4 regions of the Acetonema longum DSM 6540 genome follow, and region 2 is predicted to be linked to each of the others. Evidence: riboswitches for the same ligand, from Rfam matches in the RefSeq annotation. Region 2 holds a riboswitch; each other region holds the start of a gene.
The links. Region 2 has a riboswitch for S-adenosylmethionine ahead of ALO_RS15770 (MetQ/NlpA family ABC transporter substrate-binding protein). Riboswitches for the same ligand answer to the same signal wherever they lie in the genome.
Positions count from the first base shown of each region.

Region 1 (7,256 bases), on a different contig from region 2:
CCCAGCTGCAGTCAGGCAATCAGGCGCAAGTCCTGAATGCTGTCGTCCAGGGACATAAGACGCTGGGAACAGCAACCTACGATAATGTGATTTATATCCGCCGAGACGGATTTGGGATACGGTCTGACGGCACCACAGGCCATTTTAATGACCGGGAATATTTCCAAAAGGTGTTGGAGATCAAAGAATCTTACGTATCCAAACCGCTGATTTCAAGAGCTACCGGCAAAGTATCGGTCCTCTTGGCGGCGCCGGTAACGGACGGCGGACAACTGACCGGGGTTCTCGTCACCACAGTCAGTTTAGACCGTTTAAGTTCCTTACTCTCCAACCTGCGCTTTCTTGACACCGGCTACGGTCTCGTTGCGGATCATGAAGGAGTGCTGTTAGCCCATCCTAAAAGGCCTGAGCTTGCCGGCAAACTCAATCTTAATCAGAAGAAAATCAATCCTGAATTAAATTTGGGAGACGCCGAGCTGGACGAACGGATGATAAACCAGTTTGCCGCCGTGGTCAAAACCGGACAGCCGGCTTCCGGCCAGTATGCCTTTCTGGACAATGTCACCCGGCAAGCGGTATATATGCCCATTGAGCTGGCCGGCGGCCAGCGCTGGGTTATGATTGTATCGGCACCGGAGAAAGAAGCTACCAAGGCGACAGATGCTTTAGCCGACACGATGCTGATACTGTCAATCGTGTTTATGATTGGAGCGGCCCTGTCGGTGATATTTATCAGCCGCCGGTTTGCTCAACCGATCATCAGACTGCGGGACGAAGCGCTGCTGTTGGCGGCAGGAGATCTTCGATCCCGGGACAGCCAAATTCGCTCTCGGGATGAAATCGGCCAGTTGGCCCTTGCCTTCCAACAAATGTCGGACAAGTTCCGCAACGTCGTGGTCAAGGTTCAGGCTCAGGCCGACGGAGTAGCAGCCGCCGCCGAGGAATTGACCGCCACCGCCGAAGAGGTCAATGCCACCACCGATGAAGTAGCCAGGAGCATGGCCCATGTCACCGAGAATGCCACTCAAGGCAACGCCGCCGTAGTGGAAGCATCCCAGGCGCTGGTGCACTTGTCCTCTTTGATCCAAATCGCCAAGACCAAAGCCGAATCGGCCGTATCCGAATCCCGCAAAACCCTTCGGGCAGCCACCGTCGGCCAGGAAACGGTGCGGGAAACCGTGACTTGTATGGGATCCATCAGCGAAAAAACCGAGGATACCGCAGCCATTATTTCTGCCTTGAATCAGTACTCCAGCCAAATTGCTTCCATTACCGATACAATTACCGGCATCGCCAATCAAACCAACCTGTTGGCTTTAAACGCGGCCATTGAAGCCGCCCGCGCCGGCGAAGCGGGACGGGGATTCGCCGTGGTGGCGGAAGAAGTCCGCAAGCTGGCCGAACAGTCCAATCAGGGAGCCGGTGAAGTAGCCGCACTGGTTAAGAAAGTGGCCGAAAGCACGCAAGAAGCGGTCGAGGCCATGCATCAAAGCAACTCTGAAATCATCCGGGGTGTAGAGGTAGTCAATAAAGCCGGATCAGCCCTGGATGAAATTGTGACGGCAGTCAATGTGACAGTAGGCGACATCGATAATGTGCTGCAGGTGACCAATGAAGAGGTGGCCAGTTCTGATAAGGTAGTAGATCTGATCAGCCGTCTTGCCGGCGTGATTGAGACCACCGCCGCTCAGGCTGAGGAAGTGGCAGCCTCCACCGAACAGACCTCAGCAGCCATGCAGACAGTTACCGCCAGTACGGAAGAAAGCAGCGCCATGGCCACTGAACTCAAGACCCTGTCCGCGGTCTTCAAAGTGTCGGACAAGTAATCTTTCGCCGTCATACCCTTTCATAACGAAAACAGGCATACTTTACCGGCTTTCGGTAGTATGCCTGTTTTTTGTCGGTAAATTTTATTTCTAACGTCTCGTCGGTATTGTAACAAGGCGCTATTTCGATTAAGATGGAAATATCAGCGGCCTGCGAAGGAGGACCATATGGAACAAGCAAAGCTCATGGAAATCATAAAAAATAATCCTTATGCGTTAGCGTCCATGGATCATCCCACCGAAGAGATGAAGCTGCTGGCCGTTCAAAAAAACGGACTGGCGGTACAGTATATCGACCATCCGACCCGCCAGATGCAGGAATTAGCCATAGCCAACAATCCCCGGGCCATTCAATTTATCGCGAATCCGACCGGAGGGATGATGGTCAAAGCCATCCAGGACGGCTGGAACAACCTGGCCTATATTAAAAACCCGCCGGACTCCCTGATTCAACTAGCCGTCAGTCAGGCCGGCTGGGCGATTCAATATGTCGATCATCCCAGTGAGGAATTGCAGGTATTGGCTGTCAGAAAAAATTTCGACGCCGTCAAATTTATAAAGAAGCCCTGCGCCAGGGCCCAGGAAGAGGCCGTAACAATCAGTTATGAGGCATTGCGCTATATCCCTTCCCCTACCGATCAGGCCCAGCGTATTGCTGTCAGAAAGGACGAGCGGGCCATTCGCCTGATCAATGATTTAGGTAAAAATAAAATACTGGAGTTTCTGCAGATCAATAGTTTAGTCATTAAGTATGTGACAAAAGAAGCGGGTATATCTCAAGGGGAACTGGAGCAAGTGTTAAAGGCGGCATTATCCAATGAAGCCGTTGAAGAAAAATATGTAAGAGACTTTCTAAATTGCAGTGTCATCGATACAAGCAGCGAGTTCTTCCCTCTGGACAAGATCCGGTTTATTGATCAGCACGGCAGCAAGAAGGCCAGGAAAATCGCTGTAGATGAAAAACTAAAGATATAAAATATAAAACGGCAGGAGATACCATGAATTTTATTGATACATTAAAAAGTGTTGATTTAGTACTGGCTACCGGAGAAGTGCCTTTGATCGTCGGAGAAACCGGCGTGGGAAAAACAGCCTTAGCCAAGCAAATCGCCCAGGAGAACCATTGGAGTTTCATTGTGATTGACGGCAATCTTCTGAAAGAAGGGGAAATCGGCGGTCTGCCCACGATAGAATCCTATACCGGCGTAAATCGGCCGGGAGACAGGCCGGAAAAGAAGACCACCGTATATGCCGTACATCATAAGCTGAGAGAAATTGATGAGGCAACAGCCGCCGGCAAAACTGTTCTTTTATTGATCGATGAGATTAATCGCTGTGAACACGCCGTGCAGCAGGAACTGATGAATTTGATATTAAACCGGGAAATCAACGGCTATAAACTGCCTGAAACCGTAAAAATCATTGCCGCCATGAACCCCTCCGGCAAATACGGCGAGGAATTTGATTATCAGGTGGTCGACATGGACGCCGCTCAGGAAAACCGTTTTGTCTGGCTGCCCATGGAACCTGATCCGATGCAGTGGGTAGACTGGGCCATGAATGCCGGCCTTGAGCCCAAGGTGATCGAGTTTATCTCCACTTTTCCGGAATACCTGCATAAAACCAATGAAAATGATATCAAAGCAACGCCAAGAAGCTACGAAAGGATTTCTCACCTTTATAAGGTCTATCAGCAGAAAAAGGATAGCGTACCCCGGCCGGTATTTTTCAATGTCGTCAGGGGCAATGTGGGAAAACTCATCGCTGAAGAACTGGTTCACTTTCTGGAATCCGATTATCGGCCGCTTATTTCGTATGAAGATGTGTTTGCGGGAAGTTCTCTGGCTAAATCGGTGAGTGAAAAAATTAAAACGGAAAGTCATACCCGGCTCTACCTGGCGGCCAAGAATATGCTAAGCCGGTTAGAGACGAATATAAAAGCCGGGGATTATGATCATAGTACGTCGGAGCGACTCATTGAGTTTTTAAAACTATATCCGGTCGATTTAATGGTCGGAATCATGAAAGATATCAAAAACAGTTATAGCGGCGTATACGAATACGCCCTGGAAAATGAAGCTTTTGTCGAAGCCTATTTTGCGGCGTATCGTTCAATCAGGTGATAGGGATGGAAACGTTTGATACACAAGCGCAAAAACTTTATATAAGATCCTATGAACTGGTTCAGGATTTTTTGAGGGCAGCCAGGCAGAACAAGTCTCAGGGGCCTTCTCAGGTTCACATTCCGGCAGATTTTGCAGCCGAGTTTTTCCGCCTTGTCGACAAAGTAAATCTGGGTCTGATGGAAGATAAGGACAACTTCTACGGGTATTTTCTGTTTCAAATGTCCAAGGAAATCCGTTTTGATATCAGCAGCCCCACCGGGGTAAATTTTAAAGCTGCGAAATATGTGATCTATTTTAATCCTGTCATTTTTCTGACTCTTACTCTCAAACAAATGGAAACAACCATTAAGCATGAAATCCTCCATGTCGTATCCCTGCATTTAATCCGGGCCAAAGAACTGCGGGGCAGTTGCAGCGCCTTAGCGATGAATATCGCCATGGATATCACCATCAATACCTACTTGGATTACCTGCCGCCCTATGCTACTACTTTAGAATGGGTCAATTTAAATTACGGATTAAAGCTGCTGCCGTTCGAGACCTTTGAATACTATGCGGCAAAGGTCCAAACCGCTCTGGACCTGCTGGAGGAAGCGGGAGAGGCAACTGAAGACCCCGGCAAAAATCAACCGGCCGAAACCGCCTATGATCCTGAAAAAACCCATGATATTTGGCAAAGGTCCGACCCGGTGGATGAACAAACCCTCCGGGGATTTACCGAAAAAGTGATTGATGCTTCACAAAAAGGCAGTATTCCAGCCTATTTGGAAAGCCTGATATCTTCTTTAAAAAGCAGCAAGGCTGACTTGTCCTGGAATTTGTATCTTCAGAGGTTAATGGGATCGGTGACCAGCAATCCCAAGAAAACGGTTACCCGAAGAAATCGCCGGCAGCCTGACCGCTTGGATTTGCGCGGTGAACTGAAGAGCTATAAAGCCAAAATCGCCGTTGCGCTTGACATCAGCGGCAGCATTAGTGACGAGGAATTTAACCAGGCAGTAAAAGAAGTCCTCAGCATTGTAAAAAACTACAATCACGAAATTTTGATGATAGAATGCGACAGCGAAATCAGACGTGTATATACACTTAAATCCGTCAAGGATATAAAATCCAGAAGCAAAATACGGGGCAGCACCCGGTTTACCCCGGTTTTTGAATTTGCCAACACCAAGAAGCTCAATTTACTAGTGTATTTCACCGACGGCAAAGGAGAAGATGAGCTTCGCGTCAAACCGAAGGGATATAAAACTCTATGGGTTATTTCCGGCAAAGGTGACCGGCTTTCATTAAAAGAAGCCTATGGCGTGGTTAAAAAACTCGATCCGATTGAAATAAAAACGAATGAATGGGATATGATTCAGGTGGAAAAAGGCGGCTATTCAATGAATCATCAGGAGAAAATAGGTATGTAATCTACAAAGTAACGGGCGTATTGCTAATATGCTTCATTGGAAGCTTTACAAATAAAGAGGACTCCTGCCAAACTGCCGAACTTTTGTGTAATACGGCCATAAGGAGAAATTTGCTTGACTCCAGAATATCCGGTATAGTAAGATAATTTTAAATTGCATATTCGAAATTCTCTTATCGAGAGTGGTCGAGGGACTGGCCCGATGACGCCCGGCAACCGGCAGCAATGCAGTGGTGCTAATTCCAGCAGGATTATATCCTGGAAGATGAGAGGAAGGGATGCGCTGACCCCCTTTCTCCAGGGGGTCTTTTTTATGGCAAAAAACAGAGGAGCGCGGTATGCCGATTAAGGCCTCCAGCTACCCTGCAGCAATTATTAGATGAAAAGGAGTTTTCGATGGAGACTGAAGCCATTATCATTATGGACGGAACTCCCCCTGTCCTATCCTGTCAATCCGAAATCACCCAGATAGCAATTCTGGCCAATCATCCGTTCAGCAATCAGGAAATTCAAGCTGTTTTCCAAACGGTGGCTGATCATCAGATCGCTTTACAGCGAATTAACTTGCAAAAGAACCAAATAGTATTTTCTATACCATCTGCAATGACTGGCGCTATTCTGTCTTTACTCCCTAAATTGGAATATCACATAACAACCATCAGTCGTTGCGCGACAATCAATATCTCCGGCGGACAAGTGGACGATGTGCCAAAAATCACAGCAAACATTTTAAAAATGCTGCATTCCATGAGTATCCCGCTTCTCCAATTGAACACTTCCCAAACCTTTATATCGATTTTGATTGAACAATGTCATCTGACAAAGGCAAAAGGCGCTATCGAGGCGCATTGTACCTTTTCGGAAGATCATGGTTGAAACAGTGAAAATAATTGTTCCAGCCTGTCATACCCTTAACTTCAACGCATCAGGAGAACTGTCCTTGATGTTCCTGATTCTCTGTTTAGCTTGTCGTATTTTTGTCATAAACAGGATGTATAATGACTTTGTGAAAGTTTACCAAAGCTTTCTACTAAACAAAAGCTGGAGGTATACCTTATGGTCAGACTGAGAAAATTAGTTTTAGCTGCTTTTTTAGCAGCAAGTCTTAGTGCGGTAAATGTATATGCAAGCAGCGCCGTACCCGCACAGGAACCTGAAACTCAAGAAGCGCAGTCCGAACAGCAGGGACAGGTTAAACTTTTTAAAGCTACATATTCCGAAAATAACAGTGAAGCCTCTATTCCTCAAATAGACGGAATGAAAGATACTGCTCTGCAGGATACAATTAATAATACTCTGAAGATATCCATAATACCACCGAACACTTCTTTAAAAGGTGATTTTGAAGTAACCTTTTATAGCCCAAAACTACTAGGTATTCACTTTCAAGGCGTAACTTCATCCTCCGAAGGCTCCCAACCAAGTAATATTGATAAAACCGTACATATCGATCTAACGACCGGAAAACTATATAAACTTGAAGATCTTTTCAAACCAGTTGATTTTGAAAGGACAATTAAAAAAATCTGCTTAACTAATGACAGCAAACTGCGAATTACGAATACATCCCCATCAATTCAATGGACCTATGAAGATTTTTCCGAAACATGGAATAAAGAAACTGGTTCCTTTGTTCTGCTTAGTGATTCCATAATAGTTTATTCAGTGCAGCCGGAAGGGCTGCGCGGATATAAGATTCCATACGCTGAATTGAAGAGCGTTATTAACCGCAATGGAGCTTTATGGAAGATCCTGCAGGAAGGCACGGTAAACATTAGCTAATCGCTTACAGTGGGGGCTGTCTCTATAGCGGAGGCAGCCCCCACTGTATAATCTTACTTTTTACAGCCGGGCTAACCATCCCTGGATTTCTGGCAAGCTGCTGTTTCAGCC
Region 1 is NZ_AFGF01000085.1:34,896-42,151, forward strand. It holds gene ALO_RS10280 (methyl-accepting chemotaxis protein) at 1-1,826, shown strand, start outside; gene ALO_RS10285 (hypothetical protein) at 1,995-2,801, shown strand; gene ALO_RS10290 (ATP-binding protein) at 2,825-3,949, shown strand; gene ALO_RS10295 (vWA domain-containing protein) at 3,955-5,364, shown strand; SAM riboswitch class I at 5,534-5,635, shown strand; gene ALO_RS10300 (ACT domain-containing protein) at 5,760-6,239, shown strand; gene ALO_RS10305 (hypothetical protein) at 6,420-7,145, shown strand.
Region 1: it holds a riboswitch for S-adenosylmethionine, as region 2 does, so the genes downstream of both, ALO_RS10300 (ACT domain-containing protein) here and ALO_RS15770 (MetQ/NlpA family ABC transporter substrate-binding protein) in region 2, are expected to answer to the same signal.

Region 2 (7,256 bases):
CGGTATCCTGAACATAAATGACCGCCTGCTTATCCGCTGTAAAACAAGAAATAAGAATTTGTCCCCCCGCCGGGGTATATTTAAAAGCATTATCCAGCAGAATGACGACCAGTTGATGCAAACGTTCTTTGTCAGCGATCAGTTCCACCTTTTGTGTGATTTGGACGCTAAGCTCGATTTGATTCATTTCGGCCAGAGGCTTAAATTGCTCGGCGACCGTCCCGATAAGTTCACTGATATCCAGCGGAGCCAGTTGCAGTTCGGCTTCGTTGGCATCAGATCTGGCCAGGGTAAGGAGATGGGCGATCAGTTTCGCCATGCGCATGGTTTCCTTAATGATATTATTGATGCGATGACTCTCTTCTTCGATAGTCCGTTCAGGATGCCGCAGCATTAATTCCGCATTGCTGTTGATGCCGGTAATCGGCGAACGCAGTTCATGGGACGCGTCCGCCACAAACTGCTGCTGTTTTTTCCAGGCCGCTTCAATGGGGACCATCGCCCGCTTAGCGAGATAATACCCGGCCCAAATAATGCCGACAAGGCCTAAGACCAAAGAACCCAGCATAATCCACAACAGGTCATGCAGCAGCCTGACCTCGGTATCCACAATGCTGACGGCTATGATTTCCTGCACCTGGACCACATTGGCCATATTTAAAACTTTGTCTTCATAGGGATAAGGCACACTCATGACCCGATAGGTATGATTCTCATATTCCTTGGTCCGCAGATCTCCCAATTCTATATCCGCTACGATCGCCGTCAGGTCGCCGCTTTCCTCGGTCCTAAACGGGGATAAACTGACAGCCTGCCCGTCAGAACTGCGCAAGATCAAAAAAATGCGGGGATCAAAGAAAGGCCGGACTCTAGCCGAGGCAATCCGCCCTCTTACCAACCGGAAGGAATTCACCCTGGCCCGCAGGGCATCGTCTACCTGGTCAAACAGCCGGTAGGCCAGATAGCCGTAAAAAGCCGAGGCAAAAATAACAAACACCGATAAAAATACCAGGGAGTTCAGGACAGTCAGCCGGCGAAAGGTGCTTTGAAACATGCTATTTCTCCTTTAGCATAAAGCCGGCGCCCCGTACAGTCTGGATCAGAGAGTCTAAACCATGGGGGGCCAGCTTCTTTCTTAAATAATGAATATATAAATCGACGATACTGATGGTCGTGTCGGAATCAAACCCCCAGATCCGGTCAAACATCTGCTCTCTGGTTAAAATCTGCTCCCGGTTGAGGATCAAAAATTCCAGGACATCATATTCTTTGGTGGTCAAGCCCAAAGGATGATCCGCCGCGCAGCCGTCCCGTGTTTTACTGTTCAGCGAGATGCCGCCGTAACTTAATTCGCCTTCCATATCCAGACTGCCGCTGCGCCGCAGCAAAGCCTTAATCCTGGCCAGCAGTTCCCGGATGGCAAAAGGCTTTACCAAGTAGTCATCGGCCCCTGACTCCAGACCCATCACCCGATCGTCCACACTGTCCCGGGCCGTCAGGAGCAAGATGGGCACAGAGCCGCCGGCGCTCCGCAGCTTTTTTACAATCTCCAGTCCGCTGATTTCGGGCAGCATGATATCTAATATCAATAAGTCATGGACGGCCTGCTCGGCCATATACATCCCTTCATCGCCGGCAGCCGCTTCTTCGACAATATAGTCTTCTTCCGTCAGCAAAGCGACAATAGCCTCTCGCAAAACGTGATCATCTTCCACCACCAGAATGCGCATCTTACAATCTCCTTTTTCTACAGGCCCTGCCTTTGGATTCATCATATCCTTAGTATGGCGATAAACAAGAAAAAAGTCTGCTTTTTGCAGAGCTTTTTTCTGTCTAAATAAAAAAGGCCAACAGGCAAATTCGCCGGTTGGCCAAAAAATTTGATATTACAGGCTATTGCTTAGAATGCGGAAACAATAGCTCCTTTATATTTTTCCTCAATAAACTTTTTGACTTCCGGTGAAGTCAGGGCTTTCGACAATTTTACGATTTCCGGCCTGGTTTCGTCGCCTTTGCGGACGGCCAGCACATTGGCATAGGGAGAATCTTTGGATTCCAGGACCAGAGCGTCTTTCGCCGGAACCAGATTCGCTTCCAAGGCGTAATTGGTGTTGATCACCGCGATGGCTGCATCGTCAAGGGACCGGGGCAGCATGGCGGCTTCCAGTTCCCGGATCTTTAACTCTTTGGGGTTATTAGTGATATCTTTGACGGTACCGCTGATGCCTACGCCATCTTTCAGGGTGATGAGCCCGGCCTTGGCCAGAATCGCCAGAGCGCGGCCGCCATTGGTCGGATCGTTGGGAATGGCGACAACGGCGCCCTGAGTCAGCTCTTTAATATCTTTTATTTTTTTAGAATAAATCCCCATCGGCTCAATATGGACTTTAGCCGTATAGGTTAAGGCCAGGTTGCGCTCGGCACTAAACTTCTCTAAGTAAGGCACGTGTTGAAAAAAATTGGCATCTAATTCCTTTTCAGCCAAGGCAACATTGGGACGGACATAATCGCTGAATTCCACGATTTCCAATTGAATCCCTTCTTTTTCCAAAGAAGGTTTGATAAACTGCAAAATTTCAGCATGAGGAACCGCGGTAGCGCCGACTTTTACGACCGGCTTCTTGTCCGGCTGATTGGCGGTGTCTTTACCGCCGCAACCGGCAGCCACCAGGCTCACGGCCAGAATGACTAACAAAGCAAGGATTGATTTTTTCATTTTTTCCACTCTCCTGTTTATAGATTTTAAACTGCCCCTTAATAGGTCTATTTTGTATTTTTATGAGTTTATCCCGCCTGCAGTTGTTTGATCAGCCAAACTGCAGATCTGCCATGAATCCTCTCCCTGTAAAAAATTAAGACCCCTTTCCGAGGAAAGGGGTCCATAACGCAGACTAAACCTTTCTCTCATCTTCCAGGATATTCTCCTGCTGGAATTAGCACCACCGCATTGCTGCCGGTTGCCGGGCGTCATCGGGCCAGTCCCTCGACCACTCTAGATAAGAGCATGTATTGAATTGATTATGATCATACCATTAATTATTTAAGGTGTCAATGGCAACTTTTTTCGCTGAACTCAGTCACCGTCATACACCTTAAAAGAGCTCGATGCCGGCGGCTTTGTTGGCCGACTCAATTGCTTTGTAACCCAGATCGATTGCCTGGCCGCAGGTATGAAGCGCCTGATCGGGATTATGGAAGCCCATGCCGTTTTCAGCAGCGACAAAATCCCAATACCATTGAGCTTTACGGACCAATTCGCGGGCTTGGGCCAATTCGGCCTGGTCCACATTGGGGACCGCAGCCGCTTTTTTAATCGCTTCGTGGGCTTTTGACACTACTAAGCCGGCGCTGTGCTGGAGCTGCCAGGTATGATTCTGTATCGTCTTAACGCGCTCCTCCAGCCAGGCGGCGCCCTGGGTATGGCATGTTCCGCAGGAAGCGTCGAGGTGTTTGAGCGGACTGGTCATCCAGTGGGAAGTATACTTCTGCCCGTCTTGCCGCATATAAGGCATATGGCAGTCGGCGCAGGAAACCCCCGCCTGACCGTGAACACCGGTTGCCCAGGTTTCAAACTCAGGATGCTGCACCTTCAGCATCGCGGCCTTGGAGTCGGGATGCTGCCAGTCCTGGGCAAACCCGCCCGGTTTGGTTGCGTACATCTCATACATCTGCTCCGGTTTCAGGCCCTTATCCCAGGGGAAGACAACCCGGGAAGTTCCGGGCTCAAAATGGTATTCGACATGACATTGGGCGCAGACGTAAGTCCGCATTTCCTCACGTGTCGCCTTGGTCACATCAATGCCGCGGCGCTGCTGGGCCTCGATAAACGCCGGCTGGATCACCCGGAGATCCATCGTGGCGGGATCATGACAGTTGGCGCAGCTGATATAGCCATGCTCCGGCGTTTGCGCCAGGAGCTCCCGCAACGGCACCTTGCCGTAACTCCAGCCCTTCTCCTGGAAGAGCTTTTCAATATAAGGCGTTTTGCAGGATATACACGCGCCGGGGGATTTATCGTTAACCCGTTTAGTTTCCTTCAAGTCTTCCAGCGTGAAAACATGGCCCCGGTCTTCCGTATAGTCAATGCTGAACGGCATTCCTTTAAAATTGGCCAGAATCTCCGGCTGCCGTTCGGAGTTCTGCGTCTTCAGGCTGCCGCCAAAGCCGCCGGGAGAGGGCGCCATTTCGCTATTTTTCTGGAAGCTTGCATATTGCAGGGGGTAATACTGCCCCCATACCGCCGGATCATATTCCCCCGCCGCAACTTTGCCCAGCTTGACGGTGGATGCAGGCCGGCTCACCCCGGTCCGCAGGATAACAAACCCAAAGAAAAGCAGCAGCCCGCATAACAAAGCAATTAAAGCTTTTTGCATTTTGTTCAAGCTATTCAACATGAATCCCTCCCTTGCCTTTGTTCATGCCGTGAACCAGGCCGCGATGACACTTGCCGCAGTCCTGTCCGCCAGCCGCCATTTTGGTATTTTCCACGGTAGACTGGTGGCAGCGCAGGCAATTGTCCGCAATATACTCTTTTCCCTGGGCCGATACGGTAATGGCCGCCGGATAATCCCTTACCGTCTCATGATACACATCCTTCATCCCGGTCCTGATCTTGGCGAACATTTTTGTGGTCATGCTGCTGTGCGGCAGATGGCATTCGCTGCAGGCAATCTGTTTGTGGTTCGATGCCTGCCAGGTAGTATATGCATGCTCCATGGAATGGCAGCTTCCACAGAATGCGGGAGATTCCGCATACGTATACCCTGCGGCTGAGACAGCCATGCCTAAAACCGCAATGCCGAATCCGACGGCCATCAATTTAAGCGCATGGCGGTTTAAATATTGACCCGTGTCCAAAGTATCCCTCCTCTCCGCAAAATTCGGGCATCACTAAAGTCCCGGCAAAAGGACCGGACCCCATTCAACTATTAAAGCATCCGGCCTCTGGCGGAACTATGTCCGGCTCGATTTTTCCGGCGCCGATAAAGCTTGCGCCGCCTTGGCCGCCGATACTTTTCCGGCTCGGCTCAGCCCTGCCCATAAAGTGCCGGCGACAACGATGAAGGTTCCTAACCAAACCAAACCAATTAACGGCTTGTAGCTGATCTCGACATCTATTTTGTCCGGTTTTACCGTCTCCAGGTTTTTAACGCCTATTTTCACTTTTCCCTGGGAAGTGTTCACGCCCAGCAGGCTTACCTCATAAGATCCAAGCGCCTTTACCGGTAAGGCTTGAAACTGGCCATCGGCGTAAAACAGCTCCGGTTTTACCTCTTCTCTTTTCCCGTTCCCGGATACCTCCAGCAAAGCGTATGCCCGCACATTTTGCATATTATTCCCGTTCATGCCGGATTGCAGGAACTTTACCGTAAGGCCGGCCCCGTCCTGCTCATCGCCGCGGTCGAGAATCAGTTCGGTGACGGAGTCATGCTCGTCTCGCGCTGCCGGCGCAAAGTAAAGATCGCCTAAAGTTTCGCGGAATATCCCCGGCTCCCGCACAGCCGGACGCCCCTCCCGGTCGAATTTGGTATAGGCCTTCACCACTTCCCGTCCATCAAGCTGGAAAGGCTGATAAAATCCCTTCCCGTCCTCAGCCGGCTCGATACCCGGATAGGTTACCTGGCGTCCAAAAACAGCCTGGGTTTCTCCCGGTTCAAAACTGACGATCACCGACCGGCTTGCCGCTGATGAGGCCAGGATGCCGATCAAAGCAACCGCCACACCCGCATGAGTGAGCCCGGCCGCCAGATTGACCTTTCTCAATCCTGCCAGATTGATAAACAGCGCGGTTACCGACAGGCCCGCGACGGCAAGCATAACCGGGTGGCGGAAGCCGGCCAGTATTCCCGGCAACAGGCTCAAATGCCCCAGCAAGACCAGCCACCAGTATTTTTTTATGAGGTTTTCCTTAGTTTCACCCCAGCTTACCATGGGAGCCATGGTCAAAAACAACATCAGGAACATCGCCAGCGGCAGCGATGTGCTGTTATAGAAATCGGCGCTTACACTTTGCGGCTGATTGATCAGCATGGTAATCAGGGGTGTTGACATACCGATTAAGACCAGTACGGCAATGGCCGAAAGTGCAAGCGCCCCGGCCGCCGTCAAAAACTCGCGGCTTTTAAGGGCCGGATAAATTTCGCCTTCCGGCAGGCCGGGCCACCGGACAATCAGCAGGATGAGAGAGGCCACGACAACGATCATGACTAATCCGGCCAATAAGCCGCCTACCCCTTCATCGGCGAAAGAGTGAGTGGAAAAATTGCTGAGCACGCCGCTCCGGGTCAGGAAGGTGCCGTACAAAACCAGGACAAAGGCGGAGATCGCCGCAAAATATGCCGGTTTCACCGCCGCAGGCCGCAGCCGGGCAATAATCAGGACATGAATCAGGGCGCCGCAGACCAGCCAGGGAACGAGGGATGAATTTTCGACCGGGTCCCAGGCCCAGTATCCGCCCCATCCCAGCACCTTATAGGCCCAGAAACCGCCGATGAAAATACCCGCCCCTAACATGGCCCAGGCCATAAGAGTCCAGGCCAGGGCCGGACGGAGCCAGTCCCGGTGATTGCTGGCCAGCAGTCCGCCGAGCGCATAGGCAAACGGCACGGCAAGGCCGGCATAACCCAAAAAGATGACCGGAGGATGCACCGCCATCCAGGGGTCCTGCAGGAGCGGATTGAGGCCGGCCCCGTCGGCGCGGACCCCGGTCAGCATCATAAAGGGGCTTTTGGCGAGAAGAACGATGGTCAGCACGATTTGGACCAGACAGTATACCGCCATCGTTCCGGGAGGGCAGGAGCCCTTCCGGGACATAATGACACCAAACAGGGCGTGAAACAACAGCCACAGCATAAATGAGCCTTCCTGCCCGGCCCAAAATGCCGATATTTTATAGACCAAAGGCAAATCCCTGGCAGAATACCCAAAAACATAGGCAAACTGAAACCGGTCGGTCAGGATAATAAATAGCAGATAGGCGGCCGCTGCCGCGATACAGGCTGCCGAGGCCTGATAATACAGCGCACAGCGGCTTGTTTTCTCTGTCCGTCCCGTTATCCGGGCAAAATGGGCGTTAAAATAGCAGAAAGCCGCTATCCCGGTTATGACAAGGGCTAAAAATAAGGCAGCAAAGCCGGTCATTTCTTCACGCTCCCCTGATATTTTGAAGGACACTTCACCAGCAGCTTTTCGGCGTAAAACTGACCGTCCGAAACTTTCCCGACAGCCACGATGCTGCTTGCCTGCGCAAGCCCATC
Region 2 is NZ_AFGF01000173.1:13,729-20,984, forward strand. It holds gene ALO_RS15760 (sensor histidine kinase) at 1-1,054, opposite strand, end outside; gene ALO_RS15765 (response regulator transcription factor) at 1,056-1,730, opposite strand; gene ALO_RS15770 (MetQ/NlpA family ABC transporter substrate-binding protein) at 1,901-2,716, opposite strand; SAM riboswitch class I at 2,902-3,003, opposite strand; gene ALO_RS15775 (ammonia-forming cytochrome c nitrite reductase subunit c552) at 3,093-4,394, opposite strand; gene ALO_RS15780 (cytochrome c3 family protein) at 4,384-4,857, opposite strand; gene ccsA (cytochrome c biogenesis protein CcsA) at 4,954-7,140, opposite strand; gene ALO_RS15790 (cytochrome c maturation protein CcmE domain-containing protein) at 7,137-7,256, opposite strand, start outside.

Region 3 (7,256 bases), on a different contig from region 2:
TTTTTCAAGCTCACTCAGTCCCAGTACCTGTTTAGGACAAAATGTAACACATATGCCGCAACCTTTACAACGTTTTTCGATAATTTTCAACGCCATTTTCTCACCTCCGTATAGTATCATTTGGGGGGAAAGCGGATGCTGTTTGCTATGCTGGCAGCCAATTTTCCCGCTGAAACGCTGGGTTCATTACTGAAACCGTTTCTGCTGTTGAACAATTACGACGCCACCAGGGGAAATCCTGCTCAAATTGGCTGACTTTCTAATGAATGTGTAAAGTATATTCTGATTTATCAATTTATGTATTTATATATGTTTACATACATAAATACATGATTTGTTGTTTAACAAAAAAACGCTGGCGCAATCAAAACCGGAGGCCGCACAGAGTGGAAAAACCCTTTGCGGCCTCTTTATTCTGTTTTATATCAATCCGGTTCGCTTACCAGGCAACCAATACGGAACCTTTGAAATGTTCCTGGATAAATTTTTTCACTTCGTCAGTTTGATAAGCTTTGAGCAGTTTTTGTACGGCAGGATTGTCTTTGTTCTTGGACTGAACGGCAACGATGTTGGCGTAAGGAGAATTGCCGTCTTCCAGAGCCAGGGCGTCTTTGGTCGGTACTAAGCCGGCAGTCATGGCGTAGTTGGTATTAACGGCTGCCAGGTCCATATCCGCCAGAGAGCGGGGGATTTGAGCCGCATCCAGCTCACGGATTTTGATATTTTTCGGATTTTCGGCAATATCGGCCACGCTGACCAGAATGCCGGCGCCCGATTTCAATTTAATCAGGCCCTGTGATTCCAAAAGCAGCAGAGCTCTGCCGCCGTTGGTGGGATCGTTGGGAATGGCCACTACAGCGCCGCTTTTGACCTCGACGATGCTTTTGACTTTTTGCGAATACAGTCCCATCGGGAAGATAACGGTTTTAGCCACGCTGGTGATATCATACTGACGGTCTTTGATCATATTATCCAAATACGGCTGATGCTGATAGCTGTTTACGTCAATATCTCCCTGATGCAGAGCCACATTGGGCTGAACATAGTCGTTGAACTCGACGATCTGGATCTTGAGACCGTCTTTTTCGGCGACCTTCTTTACCATTTCCATGATTTCGGCGTGAGGACCGGCGGTAACGCCTACTTTTAGGGGTTTATCTGTCTGTGTTTCCTGTTTAGTGCCGCCGCAGCCGGCAGCCAGAAGGGACAGGGAGAAGAGAAGGGTAAGAATGAGAGCAAGCTTTTTCATGGGTAAACCTCCTTAACATTTATCGTTTATCTAAGCGTCGTGCCAGGTAATCCCCGCAGGACTGAACAATCTGTACCTGGGCGATGAGAATTATTACGGTGATCAGCATGATATCGGCGCGAAAACGCTGATATCCATAGCGGATGGCCAGGTCTCCCAGGCCGCCGCCGCCGATGGCCCCGGCCATGGCCGAGTAGCCGATCAGGCTGATGACGGTGATGGTCAGCCCGAGAATAATGGAGGGCAGTGCTTCCGGAATCAATACTTTAAAGATAATCTGCCGAGGCGAGGCTCCCATAGCCTGGGCGGCTTCCACCACGCCATGGTCCACTTCCCGCAGGGATGATTCGACGATCCGGCCGACAAAGGGAATAGCGGCTATACTTAGCGGTACAATGGCGGCTTCAGTGCCGATGGATGTGCCCACGATCAGGCGGGTCAGGGGGATGATGGCTACCATCAGGATGATAAACGGTGTGGAACGGGCAGCGTTGGCAATCGCGCCTAAGATGCGGTTGATATAAAGGTTCTCCAGAATATGGCCCTTGTCGGTAGCCACCAGAATCACGCCCAGGGGCAGGCCAAGGATAGCGGACGCCAGTGCGGATACACCCACCATATAGCAGGTTTCCCAAAGAGACTCAGCCAATAGCACGATTAGTTCTTGCGACATAGCCAATCACCTCAATTCCTAAATCACGGGCTTTCAGATACTGGAGGGCATTATCCAGGGAAGTTTGCTCCCCAGATATTTCCAGCAAAAGAGTGCCGAAAGTAGTGTGTTGAATATGGTCAATATTGCCGAACAGGATGCTGGCATCCACATTAAAGCGGCGGATGACGCTGGCAATGACCGGCTCCTGGGCCGCCTGGCCGATGAATGAGATACGGATGACCAGATTGCCGTCTGGCAGCGGCTTGGCGGAGAAAGCGGTATTCTGAAAGAAGTCAGGCAGGTCGTAATTGACAATGGTCCGGATGAACTCCCGGGTGATGGGTGCCTGGGGTTTGGCGAACAAATCCAGAACCGGCCCTTGTTCGATGATCTTGCCGTTGTCGATGACTGCCACCCGATCGCAGATTTTTTTGATGACCTGCATCTCATGGGTAATCAGGACAATGGTCAATCCCAGCTTGCGATTGATATCCCTCAGCAGTTCCAAAATTGATTTGGTGGTTTGCGGATCCAGGGCTGAGGTGGCTTCGTCGCACAGCAGCACTTTCGGTTTGTTGGCACGCCCGGGCGATGCCCACCCGTTGCTTCTGGCCGCCGCTTAGCTGCGCCGGATACTGATCTTTTTTATCGGCCAGCCCTACCAGCTCTAAGAGCGGCATCACTGCCTCACGGATCTGGGATTTGTTCCAGCCGGCCAGTTCCAGGGGAAAGGCCACGTTATCGTAAACAGTGCGGGAGGTCAGCAGGTTGAAGTGCTGAAAGATCATACCGATTTTTTTGCGGACTTGCCGCAGCTCCTCTTCCGGCAGGACAGTCATTTCCTGACCGTCCACCAGAACTGACCCCTGGGTGGGTCTTTCCAGCATATTGATGCAGCGGATCAGGGTGCTTTTGCCGGCGCCGCTTTTGCCAATGATTCCGAAGATTTCGCCCCGGGTTACACTCAGGCTGACGCCTTGTATCGCATGTACATTGCCTCTGGCGCTGCTATAGGTCTTTTCAAGGTCGCTCATGGCGATCATGAGGTCTTTTGGCATTTTAATTGACTCCTTCCGAAAAAATTTAAGAACCCCTCTTCGTATAGCAGACGAAGAGGGGTGATCACGCCATCTCTTTCATCTGTCAGGAAAAATCCTGATGGAATTGGCACCGTTTCGCAAAATGCGATGGTTGCCGCGGCGTCATCGGGCCAGTCCCTCAGCCAACTCTTGATGAAATCTTAAACATATATAGTTATAGTTGATGAAATATATAGTAGCATGTTGGCGAAAGTCTGTCAATAGGACGGCAAATAAAGTTATATTCCGAATTGATCGATTCCTTATTTTTTTGATTTTATCCGGTAAAGAATAAAAGGAGTAAAGCAGGAAAGGAAAGGTAAGTGGCGAACTAAAAATTAAGACAGAATGAAAAGGGGGAGCAGTCAGTGGCGATCAATCCAAAACTCAAAGACGAGTTAACGGATCAGCTTATGCGCGCGGTGCTGTTATTAAAAAGCGAGGAAGAATGCTATCAGTTCTTTGAGGATATCTCCACCATCGGGGAGCTCAAGGCACTTTCACAGCGCCTGGAAGTAGCCCGGATGCTGGAAGCGCGTCATACCTATGATGAAATTGTGGCGAGGACAGGCGCCAGCACTGCTACGATCAGCCGGGTGAAGCGGTGTTTGTACTATGGAGCGGACGGATATAAGATAGTACTGGAGCGATTAGGGGAGGACCGTTGAAAAGGACCAGCTGCGTCACTTCAGCCTCCTGTGGGCGGGCCTGGCATCTGGGCCTTTTTGAACGGTCCGGGGCTACAGATAATTTTGCAACAGAAATGTGGGGAGGAGTAGAATTGACAAACCGGAAGGATTATGTACCGCAAATTCCATACGGGACCAGGGATTTTTTGCCGCAGCAGGCTCATGGCAAACGGCTTTTGGAGGGCCAGCTGGCTCGATTGTTTACTGTCTGGGGTTATGAGGAAGTGGTCACTCCCACCATGGAGTATTACGAAACATTAACCACCGGGGCCGGCGGCGAGTTAAGCGAAAATGCTTTTAAATTTTTTGACCGCAATAATCAGATCCTGGCGCTGCGGTCGGATATGACTACTCCCATCGCCAGGGTCGCCGCCGCTCGTCTGCAGGAGAGCCCAATGCCCTTGCGCCTGTTTTATCTGGCCAATGTATTTCGCCAGGAACAGGCTCAAACCGGCCGGCAGTGCGAATTTTACCAGGCAGGGGTGGAATTGATGGGGGCCCGGCAACCGGCGGCTGACGCCGAAGTAATTGCCCTGGCGGTTACTGGCCTACAGCAGGCCGGCTTGCAAAACTTTCAAATCGGGTTGGGACAGGTGGACTTTATCAACGGTGTGATGGCTGAATTCGATCTGACCGCCAAAGAACGCCTGCTGGTCAAAAAGGCCATGTTGAAGCGGGATCTGGTGGGTCTTGACACGCTTATCGCCCGCAGCGGGCTGAGCCAGGCCGCAGGGGAAATATTGCGCAAAATACCGTTGATGAGCGGGAAAGAAGAGATCCTGGACCAGGGCTACAAAATGGTGAAGAATCAAACAGCCCGCGGGGCCCTGGAGAACTTGGACTATATTTATCAGCAGTTAAAGCATTATGAATTAAATGAAAATGTGAATTTTGACTTAGGCATCATCCGGGATTTTGACTACTACACCGGTATGGTATTTGAAGGCTATACGCCGGGGCTTGGGTTCCCATTATGCGGCGGCGGACGCTATGATAACATGGCCTCTGACTTTGGGGTCAACCTTCCGGCTACCGGCTTTGCCCTGGGCATTGAGAGGGTCATGCTGGCCCGGGAGCGGCAGGGAATGGCAATGCCAACCGCGGCAAAGGATTTTTATATCGCTTGGGCCGAGAATAAAATGGATCAAGCTATCAGCGAGGCTGGAAAACTTCGCCGGGCCGGCCGCACCGTAGAATTGGCCATGGCGTCCGCGACTCAGAGTCAGGCCCAGGAACAGCAAGAGACAAAAGGGTATGCCGCCCTGCGCTATTTTGGCTAGGGGAGCCGCAGAAAAAGTCAGGCCGTCGAAAGATTCTCCTTGGATGGGGAGTTTTCGACGGCCTGTTTATTTAATGGTTTATTGTGTACAAGGCGTACAGCGCCATAAGCCACATCACTATAATTACATAGGCTGCTAGCCAAATTTTTGGTTTGCCAGCCGGAGGATTGTTTCTTGCTTCTTCCCGGCATGCCTCCAGTATACTTGAGGGTATTATCTTAATTACCAGAGCGATAGCTAGTGGCAGTATTCTTTTCCAACGGCCCCTTTTAATAACCCTTAACCTTGTCAATTACATTGAACATCTCCCGGTCATTAACGTAGCGCAGTAAATTATCGGCAAAAAGTTTGACGGCCCGGTCCAGATAATGGGGAGACAGAGCGGCCACATGGGGCGTGATAATGACGTTGGACATGTCCCAGAGAGGGCTTTCGGCCGGCAGTGGTTCATGCTCGAACACATCCAGCCCTGCCCCCTGAATCAGACCCTGTTCCAGGGCGTCCGCCAGGTCGGGCTGGCATACCACCGCGCCGCGGGCAATGTTGATAAAGTAGGCCGTCCGTTTCATAGCGCTAAACTGTTCCAGCCGGAATAACCCTTTGGTATCTTCGGTTAATGGCAGGGTCACGACAACGAAATCGCATTGGGACAGCATTTCATTCATCCGTTCGGCCGGATACATTTTGTCCACAAAGATCTCGGTGGTTGCGGTGCGTTTGGTGGCTAACACGTGCATGCCCAGGCCTTTGGCCCTTTTGGCGATTTCCCGGCCGATGCTACCCAGGCCTACGATCCCGATGGTCTTTTCGTGGATCTCCTGAGGCTCTACCCGTTTCCAAATATGCTGCTGCTGCTGGCGGATGAAAAGATTGAAGCCGCGGGTAAAGGCCAGCATGAAAGCAAAAACATGCTCGGAAACGGGTATGCCATGTATGCCGCGGGAATTCGTCAGAATGGTATTGCTTTGCTGGATTTCCGGGAATACCAGATTTTCCACTCCTGCGCTTAGAGCGTGCACCCATTTCAGTTTGGGCGCAGCAAGGTATAACCGGCGAATATCCGCAAATCCCCAAGCTACCAGAATATCCGTGTTTTCTATGTATTCCGGCGCGTGCGCCAAATCGCAGCTTATCACGCTGGTATCAGGGATCATGTTGGTAATGGTCTGGGTATGACGTTCGGCTAAAGGATTAAGGAAAAGGACATTCAATGCGGGCATCAGTATGAACCCCCTTAGACTCATTGTTCCTTATGAATTATTCGACATGCAATTTAAAATTCCTACATTTGGTTTTTGAATTCCATCGGTACCATTTTAAGCAAAAATCAGATTGACGGTTTATAAGAACAATGCTATTATATTAGCATATTAATACTTTAACTAATTAAAGAAATAATAGGAGAGTAAAATGACAGCCAGTGATATGAATTACATAACGGTGGCTCTACCCAAAGGCAAATTATTCGGACCGGCGGCGAAAATGCTGATGGAGCTGGGGTATGCACCGGAGGATCTCAGGGAGAATTCCCGCAAGCTGGTCATCACCAATGAGACAGGCAAGATGCACTTCATCATCACCAAGCCGGCGGATCTGCCGACTTATGTGGAATACGGCGCGGCTGACATCGGCATCATCGGCAAGGATGTACTGCTGGAAGACAGTAAAGATGTCTATGAGCTGATGGACCTGAAATTCGGCTTTTGCCGCATGATGGTGGCAGTTCCCCAGTCCTTGCAGCGGGAAAAACTCAGCGATTACGCTCACATGCGAGTGGCGACAAAATATCCCCGGATTGCCCAAGGGTTCTTCCACAGCCAGGGTATCCAGGTGGAAATTATCAAACTCAATGGCTCTATTGAACTGGCTCCCATGGTGGGATTGGCCGAAATCATCGTGGATCTGGTGGAGACAGGAAGGACGTTGCGGGAGAATAATCTGGTGGAGGTGGCCGAGATCCATCCTGCTACGGCGCGGTTTATCGCCAACCGGGTGAGCTTCAAGATGAAATCCGCGCGGATTAACCGGCTGCTGGGTCAACTGAAGGAAAAACTGGAAAGTGGGTGCCCTGATGCGAAGGTTTGATGCGGTCGGCATGGACCAACAGGAATTAGCGAATTTGCTGCGGAAACCGCCCTTTGATCTTGTACGGCTGCCGGCAGCGGCTGAAAAAAGAATGGAGGCCATGTTTGGACGGGAAATGACTGCTTCTCAGGTAGTGGCGCAGATTATTGAAGATGTGCGATCGGCGGGCAATGAGGCGCTCATCCGCTATACCCGGTTGATCGACGGGGTAGAGCTTAC
Region 3 is NZ_AFGF01000017.1:72,633-79,888, forward strand. It holds gene ALO_RS02375 (4Fe-4S binding protein) at 1-96, opposite strand, end outside; gene ALO_RS02380 (MetQ/NlpA family ABC transporter substrate-binding protein) at 440-1,249, opposite strand; gene ALO_RS02385 (methionine ABC transporter permease) at 1,269-1,922, opposite strand; partial or broken gene ALO_RS02390 (methionine ABC transporter ATP-binding protein) at 1,891-2,947, opposite strand; SAM riboswitch class I at 3,038-3,143, opposite strand; gene ALO_RS02395 (YerC/YecD family TrpR-related protein) at 3,352-3,651, shown strand; gene hisZ (ATP phosphoribosyltransferase regulatory subunit) at 3,747-4,952, shown strand; gene ALO_RS02405 (D-2-hydroxyacid dehydrogenase) at 5,222-6,172, opposite strand; gene hisG (ATP phosphoribosyltransferase) at 6,363-7,037, shown strand; gene hisD (histidinol dehydrogenase) at 7,024-7,256, shown strand, end outside.
Region 3: it holds a riboswitch for S-adenosylmethionine, as region 2 does, so the genes downstream of both, ALO_RS02390 (methionine ABC transporter ATP-binding protein) here and ALO_RS15770 (MetQ/NlpA family ABC transporter substrate-binding protein) in region 2, are expected to answer to the same signal.

Region 4 (7,256 bases), on a different contig from region 2:
GATACGGCAGCGGCGGCAACAGGAAAACAGATTGAGGCCTCAAAAGAAAAATGGCAGCAAAACCTGACGGCTCTGGAACAAACAAAAAAACAGATTCAGGAAATGGAGAGCAAACTCAGGAATTTCAAGCTGGATACCTCCGATCCTCTGGTCCTCAAACAGCAGCTGGATGAGCTAAAAGCCATGCAGGAAACTGGCAAGGCTGCCGTCAGGCAGATTTCCGCCACCCGCAACGAACTCAAACAGGATTTTAGTTCACTTACAACCAATATTAAAGATCTGCGGCAAACAGCAGACAAGGATTATCATGCTCTGCTAAAAATGGCCAAGCTGCCTGACGCTTCGGCCTTTAATATCAGCGAGGCTTTGTTCGGCGACTTTTTGTTGAACCAAACAACCCTTTTTGTCGGTTTGGCGGACCAAATTCAGACCTCGATACCGGTGGAACTGAACAGCCCGGAAAAAGAAGAGCATGTTCGGGGAGGTCAGGATATCATCTTTCCCGGTCGCCAAACCTATCCCCAGCTTTTAATTAAGCATATCGGCATTTCCACCCAGGGAGTTGCCGGTGAAACCGACGGATATTATGCCAAAGGCGCCTTAGACGGTTTCACCACGGAACCGGCTGTATATGGCAAACCGATGAACGTTTCTCTCCAGGGGCAATCCCCGGATAAGGCTAGACTGGACCTGCATGGCATCATCAATCATACCGGTCCGGATTACCATGACCAGATCCAGGTCCAAATCTATAATTTCTCACTGCCAGGTCTCAAACTGCCGGATAGTCCTTATCTGCCCCAAGCGCTGACTGCCGGCAGCGGCAACGTGACCACCGACATCAGTCTGCGACCGGACGTCTTTGCTCTGACTATGACGTTCACCGGGAGCAATATTACCGGCAGTTATGCCGCGGATGAACCGGTCTCTGCCCATTCCAAGGATGAAATTGCCAAGCTGATCCGTCAGGAACTGGGTAAGCTGGACCAACTGTATATTAAATATCAGTTGGAGAAAATCGGCCAGAATATAAAAATGAAAGTTTCCTCCAACTTAGACGACATCATCGCCGGCCGATTCAAGGCAATCGTGGGAGAAACAGTGAACAAATACACCGACCAGATTCGCTCCCGGGTGGATGCCAGGCTGGAGAAACAGCAACAGGAACTGGAAGGCAAACGGCAACAATATGAACAGCAGTTAAACGGCAAAGTCAATGAGACGCAAGCTTTGGCTGACAAATATCAGCAGGAGGCTAATGCCAAGAAAAAACAACTGGAAGACAAAATTAACGCTAAAGCGGAAGCTAAGAAAGACCAATTGGAAGACAAACTGAAAGATAAGCTGAAAAAGCTGTTTTAATGCATAATAAAGCGACCCTTCCCAACCGGAGGGGTCGCTTTATTATGCATGGCTTGACTGTTCCCAATACTTCTCCACATCGTCAATCAGCTTGTCAATGTGCTCGGTCATAGCCTGTCGGGCTGTCACCGGGCTGCTGCCGGCAATGCCCTGATATATCTTGCGGTGATCAATATAAGCCGCACTGTTCACCTGCCTGCGAATATGTTCCAGAACGGGAGACAGCTGATCGTCCTGCCGGATCAAGGCCACAGCAGCCATCAAAATCCGGTTCCGCGCCATTTGAGCAATGAGGGCGTGAAAGTCCACATCCAGCTGAGCGGCTGCGCCGCCGGCAGCTATGATTTGGCGCTGCTCTTCCATGATGCTGTCCAATTTCTCCACCTCAGCTGCAGTCGCATTGACGGCGGCCAGGGCTGCCAGTTCGCTTTCAATGGCCCGACGGGCCACCAGCACTTCCAAAAGCTGCTCTTTGGTATGCCCCTGCAAAGCGGCGGCAAATTCCACACCCCATTGCATGCCCCGTTGTTTACTGGCCAGATGCGCTAAGCGTTCCACACCGGCAGCAGAAAGCGTCCGCCCCTGAAAACCGGTTTTAGCGGTATAGCGGGCCCGGTCCAGGTCCCGCAGCAGCCGCCCCACCGTGGCTTCACTGATCGAATGACCCTGTTCCTGCAGCTGAACGCAGATTGCGCCGCAGCCAATCGCCTGGCACGCTTCCCGGATAATGACCAGCATATCATATTCCAACTTTTCCTTATCACTTAGCACTGCTATCCCGCTCCATACCTTAGTCTCCGGTCAGCCGGCCGGTCATTCTGTCCTTATATATTTCATCGCCGGCCAGCATCACTCCTTCTGCCGCCACTGTGAAAAGCTAAATATGGAAATTTATACGCCCGGTCCAGCTGCCGCCGTATAATGGCGTCATCCCCTTTGGCCCAGCAACCATGGTTCTTTTTCATCGAACCGGTACACATACGCCCGGCCCCGGACCCGGGCACCCGTTCCCTGGAATTCAATAAAAACAATATCGACATCTCTGAAACCCCAATTTTTCAAGAGACGCAGCATTAGCTCCCGCCCTTCCGCTTCACCGGAGCAGACGAAAAATGTTTCTACATCCAGCGCGTCCATCACTTGCTCCAACGGCTCCATATTCACACTATCCCTCCCTCTGTCTCCCAAGAAATCCAACGGAATCTCTGTAAATATTCTGCACAATTTAGCGGCAAACATGCCGCAGTCGAGTCGTTCACAACCTCTGATGGACAAGAAAAAAATCTGCCTTGCAAAACTTTTTTTCTGTCGGGACAAGAAAAAAATCTGCTTTGCTGAACTTTTTTCTGTCGGGACAAGAAAAAAGCAGTAAGACCTCCGCCAGAGATCTTACTGTCTGAAAAAATCTGTATAATAAGCTATTGGGAGACCGGTTTAAGACGGCTGTTCAAACAAGGTCGTAGACAGGTACCGTTCACCGGTATCCGGCAGGAGCGCTACAATGGTCTTGCCTTTATTCTCCGGCCGTTTGGCCAGCTGAGTGGCGGCAAAAGCGGCGGCGCCGCTGGAGATTCCAACTAGCAGACCTTCGGTTTTCGCCAGTTCACGGACTGTGACAAAAGCATCTTCATTCTTGACTTGGAAGATTTCATCAATAATCTTGGTATTCAGCACATCTGGCACAAAGCCTGCCCCAATCCCTTGGATTTTATGAGGACCGGGATTGCCGCCGGACAGAACCGGTGAATCAGCTGGTTCTACGGCAATGAGCTTAAAGCCGGGTTTTCTGGCTTTAAGCACTTCGCCCACCCCGGTAATCGTGCCGCCGGTGCCAACCCCGCCTACGAAGAAATCCACCTGCCCATCAGTATCGCGCCAGACTTCTTCCGCCGTTGTTTCCCGGTGAATACTCGGGTTGGCAGGATTTTTAAACTGCTGAGGGATAAAGGAGTCCGGCGTCGCGGCTGCCAGTTCCTCCGCTTTGCGGATAGCGCCTTTCATGCCTTCTGCTCCCGGCGTCAGTACCAGTTCCGCTCCCAGAGCTTTTAGGAGATTGCGCCGCTCCACGCTCATGGTTTCGGGCATGGTCAAAATGAGACGGTATCCTTTGGCCGCCGCTACAAAGGCCAGAGCAATACCGGTATTGCCGCTGGTAGGCTCAATGATTACACTTTTCGGGTTGATCAGGCCTTTCTTTTCGGCGTCGGCAATCATAGCATAACCAATACGATCCTTGACGCTGCCCAGGGGATTAAAGTACTCCAGCTTGACGAGCAGCTTGGCGCCAAGTCCCTGGGAACGGTTGTAATTTGCCACTTCCAGCAAGGGTGTGTTGCCGATTAATTCGGTTAAATTTTTTGCTACTTTACTCATAGGTAGTGCCTCCTCATCTATTTTTCCATATAGTATGGCCATGAAATTAGGATTTCGGTCATTTTTTTGCGGCTGACCCGCCCGCCGGCAGCAGTCTGAAAAATAAAAAGCTAAGAAAATATCCGAACGGACATTTACTTAGCCTTCAGTATCTCTGATCAGCTGCCGTGATTTATTTCTTTAAGATTAGCACAAGATAAGCTTCATGTCAAGATGACAAACGAATTCTTATATTCCTTCGCCATATATCCCTTCTAAGTTCGGAAAGCGCTGTTTCTCGGTGCGTTCCACCTGCACGATGCGGCCGTCTTTAATGACAAGGACTACCTGGCCGAATTTCATCCCCTTCAGGGCGGCGGCGACTTGCCCGCTAAGACTAACCTTAGCCTCACTGTGTTTTGGCGATCCTTTGTCCGGTTTTTCCGGGGCGGCGGTGAAGCGCACTTTTTGGATCACATCCATTTGGATCAAACGCCCATCCTGCACAATCAGAGTGATAGAACCATGCTCAATTTTCCTGATACTATCTTCAATTTGAGCCAAAACAGCCCGCTCCAGAGAATTCACCGTAAGATCTTTTGGCAGCATCAAAATTCCTCCATCTTTCATTGTAGGGCCTGTTCCAGGTCGGCGATAATATCCCAGGCATCTTCGATGCCTACTGACAGACGCAGAAGCCGGTCAGAGATGCCCAATCTTTCTCTCACATCAGGCGGCACATCGGCATGAGTCTGAACTGCCGGGAAAGTAATCAGGCTTTCCACACCGCCCAGACTTTCGGCAAATTGAATCATCTTTACCTTCTTTAAAACCTGGGGCACCAGCTTCGGATCGTCTACCGCAAAGGACAGCATACCGCCGGAACCTGTGGCCTGGCTGTCGTGGACGCTTTTGCCGGGATGGCCGACAAGGCCAGGGAAATAGACGGTCTTTACATGAGGGTGTTTTTCCAGCCACTGAGCAACCGTCAGGGCGTTCTGGTTGTGTTTCTCCATGCGTAGGGCCAGGGTCTTCATTCCCCGGATTAAAAGCCAGCTGTCAAAGGGCCCCAGCACATTGCCGGTAGAATTTTGCACAAATTTCACCTTCTCGGCCAGTGTGGAATCTTTAGCCACAACCAGGCCGCACAGCACATCATTGTGGCCGGACAAGTATTTAGTGCCGCTGTGAACCACCAGATCCGCTCCCAACTCCAGGGGGCGCTGAAAATAAGGCGTCAGAAAGGTGTTATCGACTACCGTATGCAGACCGTGGGCAGCCGCAATCTTGACGATAGCCCGGATATCCACAATTTTCATCAGAGGATTGGTAGGAGTTTCTACGATAATTGCTTTAGTATTAGGTTTAATGGCGGCAGTTATTTCTTCCGGACGGCTGCCGTCCACGAAGGTGGTAGTCAGGCCAAACGGCTGAAAATTCTTTTCCAGGACCCGATAGGTGCCGCCATAACAGTCCTCGACTACCACCAGATGATCCCCGGCCCGATACAGCATCAAGATCGCTGTAACCGCAGCCATGCCTGAAGCAAAGGCATAACCGCCGCTGCCACCTTCCAGAGCGGCAATGGCCTGTTCCAGAACCTGCCGGGTGGGATTGTGGGTCCGGGAATAGTCAAAACCGGTACTTTGCCCCAGCGCCGGATGACGGAATGTGGCCGTCTGATAAATCGGCGTGCTGATAGCGCCGGTCCGGGCGTCAGTATTCACGCCCACTTGCACAACTTTGGAACTGATTTTCATAAATAAAGGCCTCCTTCTTTCCTCTTCCAGAGCTGAGGCGATGCCGGGAGACAAGAAAAAAATCTGTTCCGCAGAGTTTTTTTCTGTCGCAATAAAAAAAACTCCTTTCAAGGAAAGGAGTTTACATGCAACGCTTTCCTCTCATCTGCCAGGAATTTCTTCCTGCTGGAATTAGCACCTCCGCAGTTTCCTGCCGGTTGCCGGGCGTCATCGGGCCAGTCCCTCGACCACTCTGGATAAGAGTTGATATTGAATTGGTTGATAATGATCATAGCATGAGTCTATAGCAATGTCAAGAATAGCTTTTCATCCTAATCAGATTTCAAATAGGATAGACTCCAGTCCCAGAGCCGTCACGGCCAGCACCACCCAGCAAATCAAGCCCAACAGCAGAGATTTTCCGCCACTTTTCAATAGTTTGACCAGGTTGGTATTCAGTCCGATAGCCGCCATGGCCATGATAATGACGAATTTGCCCGTTTGACCCATCAGACTGTTTATATCCCAGGGAATGGCGAAAAAGGTGTTAATAACCGATGCGCCCAGAAACCCGAGGATAAACCAGGGAAAAATGGCAGCAATCCGGCAGCCGCCGTTATTTTTCCCGGCCGGTTCATAGCCGGCTGAACTGCGGGAAGTATACAAGGCCAGAACCAGAGTAATAGGCACAATCATCAGACTCCTGGTGAGTTTCACAATCACTGCCAAGTCGCCGGCCTGATTGCTGTAGGAATAGCCGGCAGCAACCACAGATGATGTGTCATTAACAGCAGTGCCTGTCCAAAGGCCGAAGGCCTGGTCGCTCATGCCGAGAGCATGCCCCATCAGGGGAAATGCAAAGGCTGCGATCACGTTGAACAAGAAAATAGTAGAAATGGCATGAGCTACTTCTTCATCTGTGGACCGTATGACCGGCGCGGTGGCCGCTATGGCCGAACCGCCGCAGATGGCGGTACCGACACCGATCAAGGTCCGAGTATTGCTGTCAATGTTCAACAGCCGTCCGGCAATATAGGCCGTAACGAAAACGGCTGTCAGGGTAAAGATCATCAACGCCAGCGTCTGACTGCCAACGGCTAAAACGTTAAACAAGTTCATTTCAAAACCTAGCAGGATGATGGCATATTGCAGCAGTTGTTTTGAGGTGTACTTTACTCCCGCTTCAAAGCGGGCGGGCCGTTGCCAGGATGCCAAAATCATGCCGAATAAAATGCCTAATACCGGGCCGCCAATAATGGGGAGCATTTTACCAATCAGCCAAGCGGGAATAGCAATGAATGCCACCAACAGGACACCTGGTGACTTGCTGCGAATGGATTCCAAATTCAATTTCATGTGCCTCCTCATCTTTATCCACTGAAATTTTCTGTATAGTGTGGCTGCGATCAATCCCTATAGAGTGAATATCTCTATTATAAATGCTCAAAACGTATCAAACAACTCCTGACTCGCCTTGTACTAATCTCCCTTCAATGAAAACCGGTATTTTCCCGTAATGATAGTTAAGTTATTGACATTCCTCCATAAATATTATATATTAATTATGAAATATGGTTCATAATTTGAAGATGAATTTTTTAGCCCACTCATGAAATATATTTCAAAAAGCAGAAAGGTGTGATTTACATGAAAATTGCCATTCCTGTAGCCGAGGGAAAACTGAGTGAGCATTTTGGGCATTGTGTAACATTCGCTGTTGTCACTGTGGATAACGGCAAGATTTCGAAACAAGAAATCCTAACCCCGCCGCCTCATGCTCCCGGTGTCATTCCCAACTGGATA
Region 4 is NZ_AFGF01000053.1:65,088-72,343, forward strand. It holds gene ALO_RS06940 (TIGR03545 family protein) at 1-1,362, shown strand, start outside; gene ALO_RS06945 (FCD domain-containing protein) at 1,405-2,133, opposite strand; gene ALO_RS06950 (hypothetical protein) at 2,290-2,520, opposite strand; gene cysK (cysteine synthase A) at 2,797-3,735, opposite strand; gene ALO_RS22045 (YezD family protein) at 3,964-4,323, opposite strand; gene ALO_RS06965 (trans-sulfuration enzyme family protein) at 4,341-5,474, opposite strand; SAM riboswitch class I at 5,613-5,717, opposite strand; gene ALO_RS06970 (YeiH family protein) at 5,790-6,809, opposite strand; gene ALO_RS06975 (NifB/NifX family molybdenum-iron cluster-binding protein) at 7,101-7,256, shown strand, end outside.
Region 4: it holds a riboswitch for S-adenosylmethionine, as region 2 does, so the genes downstream of both, ALO_RS06965 (trans-sulfuration enzyme family protein) here and ALO_RS15770 (MetQ/NlpA family ABC transporter substrate-binding protein) in region 2, are expected to answer to the same signal.